Regions from separate parts of the Lactobacillus panisapium genome, predicted to be linked through region 2. Evidence: riboswitches for the same ligand, from Rfam matches in the RefSeq annotation. Region 2 holds a riboswitch; the other holds the start of a gene.
The links. A riboswitch is a leader RNA that binds a small molecule or an ion and turns the genes downstream of it on or off. The one in region 2 is predicted to bind lysine.
Positions count from the first base shown of each region.

Region 1: it holds a riboswitch for lysine, as region 2 does, so the genes downstream of both, GYM71_RS00985 (ABC transporter substrate-binding protein/permease) here and lysA (diaminopimelate decarboxylase) in region 2, are expected to answer to the same signal.

Region 1 covers NZ_CP048268.1:214,884-218,046, forward strand. The annotation lists gene GYM71_RS00985 (ABC transporter substrate-binding protein/permease) at 1-1,113, opposite strand, end outside; lysine riboswitch at 1,225-1,401, opposite strand; gene GYM71_RS00990 (DNA-3-methyladenine glycosylase) at 1,485-2,117, opposite strand; gene GYM71_RS00995 (DUF488 domain-containing protein) at 2,161-2,532, shown strand; gene GYM71_RS01000 (TerC family protein) at 2,644-3,163, opposite strand, start outside.
Region 2 covers NZ_CP048268.1:2,100,155-2,103,317, forward strand. The annotation lists gene dapD (2,3,4,5-tetrahydropyridine-2,6-dicarboxylate N-acetyltransferase) at 1-122, opposite strand, end outside; gene lysA (diaminopimelate decarboxylase) at 135-1,442, opposite strand; lysine riboswitch at 1,545-1,722, opposite strand; gene GYM71_RS09910 (aspartate kinase) at 1,890-3,163, shown strand, end outside.

The sequences.
Region 1 (3,163 bases), 300 kb from region 2:
CTGTACCATCATTGGCGTGCCCCGGAAGATCTCAATGTAAACGGCTAAGAGCCAATTGACAATTTTTAAGAGCCATTTTTTACCCTGGCTGGTTGGAGTTGGGATAGTTCTGATGATACCGACAAACAGGCCGATAAAGAAGCCGGCGATGGTACCCACTAAGGCTAAGAGCAGGGTCATGCCAATCCCATTTAAAATCATGCCGCCGTATTGCTTCCACATTGAAACTAGCCACGGCTCGGACTTCCCGTTTTTACCCTTTTTCTTATCATCAGTTTTTGGCTGCTGCTTAATGGCCGTGGTCATTAACTTTGTTCGCTGGGAATTTGGAATTGTACCTAAAACGTGGTTGACCTCTTTTAGCAGTTGCTTGTTTGGCTTAGCAATTCCGATAGCAGTAGTTGAATCTTCCTTGGAAACTTTGAACCCGGCCATTTCGCTAATTGGAATCGCCTTAATGTCAGGATCAACCATCTTAAAGGAAGTTGATTCGGTATCTTCGGCAACATAGCCATCAATCGTTCCTGAAATTAAACTTTGGCGCATTGCCGCAAAGTCGCGCATTGCTGGCTGTCTTTTAGCGCCCTTTAATTGCTTAATCAAAGCATAATGCGAAGTACCTTGTTGGGCGGTTAATTTCGCACCCTTAAAATCATTTAATGTTTTAGCATTAGCGTATTTGCTATTAATCTTGGTGATAACAACAAAAGTGCTGTTTCTGTATGCATTGGAAAAATTAATTGCCTTGGCCCGCTCAGCCGTTGGGCTCATCCCAGCAATAATTAGGTCGGCCTTGCCACTAGTTAAAGCTGGCAGCAGTCCATCCCACTCAGTTTTGACAACTACGACTTTGCGGTGCAGCTGTTTACCAATAATTTTGGCAATCTTCACATCGTAGCCATTGGCATACTCGTTTGACCCCTCGATCGGAACAGCACCATTAGCGTTAGTAGTTTGGGTCCAATTGTATGGTTGGTAATTGGCCTCCATAGCTACTTTGAGTTCACCGCTATTACTTTTTGCTTCAACTTGAGAAAAGTCGAAGTTGCTGCCGATAATGAAACTGAGCAGCACAGAAAGCAGAACGGTAATCCACTTATTTCTTGACTTCATTTTGAAAACCTCCGAAAATCTTGTTTCAAATAAAGCCAATACAATAAAAAGCGTAAACAAAAACCTCGTTGCTCTTCAAAACAACGAGGTTATAATTAATCATCTTTAGACAAATCATATAGCGCTCCCTGGGAATTAACCAGGACAGTCTGCAAGATATTCTCTTTGCAGCCCAACAAAAACATCAAAACGAAAATCTTTTTGTTTCGGCGACAATTCTTACGTTATCTTTCTTTGTGTTCGTTCACTCAAGATAATTTTGTAATGGTCGCGACCTCTATTGCATTGGAAATTATTTAACTTATGAAAAATAATAGGCTAAAAACAAAGGCTTGTCAATCTTTTCATTTAAAGATTATTTTATCATTATCTCATTTCCAACCATGATCTGAGCGATAGTCACGCTTTTTCATGCGGGAAACATATGGATTTCCAGCCACATAAAAGCGCAATTTTTTGTTAGCCCATTCGCGTTCCGACTGGTTGACACCAATGCGTGGACTAGTTGCGATTTTCTGGGCATTTTTGCGGTGACGATCGTTTAAGTCAATAGTAAAAGGGGAATCACTAAGAAAATGTAAATCCCATTTTTTATCATGAATACCAAATGCCTGCATCATTTTTGCCGGTCCGCTGGTTAAAGCAATGCCACTTTTACCTGAGCGGTTTAAACACATTTGTTCAATTCCCCAGATGGGTTCAATTGCTCTAATTAAAACTCCCTGTGGTTCATCTTTTTGTCTGGTTGCTACGTCAAAAAAGAAATATTGCCTTTGAGCATAAATATAGATTGTTCCACCGGGGCCATATAGTCCTTCATTTGCCGGACTGCGATGACCGCCATATGAATGTGCCGCACGATCTTTAACACCCAAATAAGCTTCGGTTTCGACAATATAGCCGCCAAGTACCTGGTTATTGCTGCGGTAAGTTAATGGCCGGCCGATTAAGTCAGCACTGATGGTTTCGGTTGATTGATTAGTAAAATAAGTTGTGTAATTCATTTTTTCCTAAAGTAGTACACTAATAATAATTGAGGTGAATGTAATGACAAAAATAAAGCTAGTCCGTGTATATGCTCAAGATCAGCCGGAGGGCTACCGCATTTTGGTAGACCGTTTGTGGCCAAGAGGCAAGAGTAAAAGTGTGTTGCACCTTGATTGTTGGGCAAAAGAAATTGGACCGACAACCGCTTTACGTAAATGGTTCAATCATGATGATAATAAATTTTCTGAGTTTAGGCAAAAGTACCTGATAGAATTGGCGGAAAATCCGGCAGGGGCCGAGTTTGTCAAAACTGTCGAAAACAAGCTGCAAGAACAGGATGTTTTATTTTTATACGGAGCAAAGGACCCACTGCATAATCAAGCTGTGATTTTAAAAGAATACGTTGAAGGGCAAATAGTTAATTTGCACTAGTAGACAGTGAAGTAATAACAGCCTTGTTTTACTTAAAAAAGCCAATAAAAAAGTTAAGCCCATTAAAGCAGCTTAACTTTTTTTATCTTGTAGTTTTGCCCTTAGCAAAATTTATAGCTTGCGGCCGTGCTTTTTAATCCGGATAAAGTGAAACGCAATTGTTAACAGCAAGACGCCAAAAACGATTATTGCAAAGACGGTATTAGGTAATTCATAGTGCAGAGGTGGCAATGAAATCAGCAGTTTTAGAGCAATAATCCCAATAAGAACATAGGCCATTGGTTGCAATTCTGGGATAATATCCATTAATTTGATGATAATCTCAGCTACACCTCGCATGCATAAGATCCCAATCATGCCACCAATTAAAACGACGACCGGATTACTGGAGACGGCTAAGGCTGCTAGAACCGAATCAATTGAAAAGACGATATCCATCGCTTCAATTGAAATAACTGTCCGCCAAAATAGGGATAGGAAATGTTTGCCTTTTTTTGGGCGGTGACTAGCAATTTTGGCTTCTTCAGCCTTTTCTTCGGCTGCAGCTTTTTGTGGATGGTGCTGATCATAAAAATACTTAATGGCGAGGTAGAAAAGATAGAGACTACCAGCCAATTTAATTTCCCAAAAA
Region 2 (3,163 bases):
GGTCTTACTTCTACTGGCCAGTCTAATTTTGCCAGGTCACCTTTTACATAAACCTTAACTGGCGTTTTCTTGGGTGCATTGGCAATAAAATCAATTATTTCTGTCGCTGACATATTTTTCATTTGAATTCCTCACTATTCTTGATAAAAACGATCATGACTGACTAAATCTTCATTGGTTTCACGTGTAACAACTTCTTGTGCGTGACCATTTTCTGCAAACACAACAGCTGGCCGAGGCACCCGGTTATAGTTCGATGCCATGCTGTAACCATAAGCACCAGTTGCTAGCATTGCAATTACATCACCTGCTTTGGTCGCTGGCAGCGGCAGTTTTTTGATTAACAAGTCCCCTGATTCACAATAGCGCCCAGCCAAGTGGACTGTTTCGCTAGGTTGAGCAGCGGGATCACGGGCAAGAAGTGCTTCATAATCAGCTTGGTAAAGAGCCGGCCTAATATTGTCACCCATACCGCCATCTACTGCTACATAGGGCATTAATCCGGGAACATCTTTACGTGCGCCAATCGTATACAAACTGTAGCCCGCGCTACCGACGATTGAGCGACCAGGTTCAACCCAAACAGCTGGAACTTTCAGTTGATATTCTTCAGCTAACTGGCGAAGAGTTGTCACAATCTGTTCAACAAAAGTTCCTAAAGCCAATACTTGGTCTTGGGCGGTATAACGAATACCAAAGCCGCCCCCAAGATTTAAGATTTGGGGCTGATAATCATATTTTTTGGCCCATTCACGGACAAGTAGCATCAGTTTTTTAACTTCAAGCTTAAAGCCAGTCGTTTCTAAAATTTGGGAACCAATATGTGCATGAAGGCCAATTAAAGTCATCTGTTCACTAGCCTGTACTTGTAAAAAAGCCTGCTCGGCTTGCCCAGATTTGACGTCAAAGCCAAACTTACTGTCTTCTTGACCGGTCTGATCATATTCATGAGTATGTGCCGTAACGCCGGGGGTAATTCTTAACATGACCTGAATATGACTTTTAGTATCAGCAAGAACTTCCTCAAGAAGTTTAATTTCATGAAAGTTATCCAGAATAATTACGCCAACATGATTTTGCACCGCCATTAAAAGTTCTGCCCTAGTTTTGTTATTTCCGTGAAAACTGATTTTGCTACTTGGAAAGCCAGCTTTAAGGGCGGTAAACAATTCACCGCCTGAAACGACATCAATATGGCCGTGTTCTTGATTGACCACCTGATACATCGCAATGGTGGCAAAAGCTTTGCTAGCGTAACTGATTGCATAATCGATGTGCTGTTTGGTAAAGGCTTGCTGCAAAGCCCGAAACTGTTGCCGAATTTGAGTAACATCGTAAACTACAAGCGGCGTGCCGTATTCACGGGCTAAATCTAGTGCATCAACCCCACCGATCGTTAAGTGTCCTTGATCATTAGTCTCGTAATAATCATCTGCTGGCATCTGGTAACCCTCCGTTTTCTTGAATAAAAAAGGACTCTTTTGTGTGCGCTTAGCATACAAAAGAGTCCTTCAAAAATTAAAATTAATTATTATCTGGTTCAATTTTGACGAGCGCTCCGCAAATTATTAACTTGCGACAGTCCGTAATCTCTTAAATTACGTCCCAGCCAATTAATTACCGCAATAATTAACGCTTCGGCAACCGCCCCTTTCACTGGTTTCTTAGTTTTTGCAGAAACTCCACCAGCTACTCTTGTTGGTCGCGACCTCTTCGATTAATAAAAATCTTATTATTAATCATAGCCGATGTCAACATTTTTTCATAAATAATTCACTTGCCTAATTTAAATACGCGCTAAATCGCCTTTTCGGTTGCAGATTAAAATTAAAATGTTAAAATGCGTTACTATCAAACTTAAAATAATTTAATCAAGCAGGTGATCGAGAATGAAAGTTGTTAAATTTGGTGGTAGTTCTCTGGCAAACGGAGAACAATTTCAAAAAGTGCTTAATATTATAAATGCTGATCCAACCAGAAAAGTAATTGTTACTTCAGCACCAGGAAAAAGATTTGAGCAGGATACCAAGGTGACTGACTTATTAATTGACTATGCTAAAAAAACGATCAAGCACCAAGACTGTGCCGTAATCGTTCAACAAATTTGGGCCAGATATAGCGAAATTGCACAATTTTTTGACTTAAGTCCGGACACAATTGCACCTTTACACCAGGAATTGTGCGACTTACCCACAATTTCGTATCCAGACAATGATTTTCTCATGGCTGCATTTAAAGCCCACGGTGAAAAGCTCAACGCTCAGCTGCTAGCCCTTCTTTTACAACAAAAAAATTTTCCGGCGCGCTTTCTCGATCCCCAAGAAGCCGGCTTTTTAGTCAGCAATGTCGCTAATGATGCTCAAGTTCTGGAAGAAACCTACCAAAATCTCTCTCGCTGGCGCGACATACCTGAAATTCTTGTTGTTCCGGGATTTTACGGTGTTACCCCAACTGGCAGCATTGCAACCTTTTCACGGGGTGGTTCAGATATCACCGGCGCAATTTGGGCCCGAGGAACTGCTGCCGACTTGTACGAGAATTTTACTGATGTTAATGCCATTTATGCTGCTGATCCAAGAATTGTGACCAAGCCGCACCCAATCAAAATCATGACCTACCGAGAATTACGGGAATTATCTTATGCCGGGTTTTCGGTTTTCCATGATGAGGCACTAATTCCGGCGATTCAAGGTCAGGTATATATCAACGTGAAAAATACTAACCACCCTGAGCTTCCGGGTACGCTAATTGTTCCCGAAAAGAATTTTCATCCCAAAAATATTATTACCGGTGTCGCAAGTTCCAATCACTTTGCCGCTTTATACTTACATCGATATTTACTTAATAAAGAAACTGGTTTTACGTTAAAACTACTAAAAATATTTTACCAGTTTAATATCTCATATGAGCATATGCCATCTGGAATTGACGACTTAACCGTTATTTTTGACAAACGCCAGTTTACTGAAAAACTGCGCCAACAAATGTGTGCCGAGATTAAGCGAGTTCTCCAGCCTGATCAATTAGAATGGATTGATGATTATGCCATCATCATGGTTGTCGGCGAAGGCATGCGTAACAAAATCGGTGCCATGCAAAACATCACTACCCCACTGGCCCAAAGGCACGTTGCAATTCATATGATTAATCAAGGGGCTTCCCG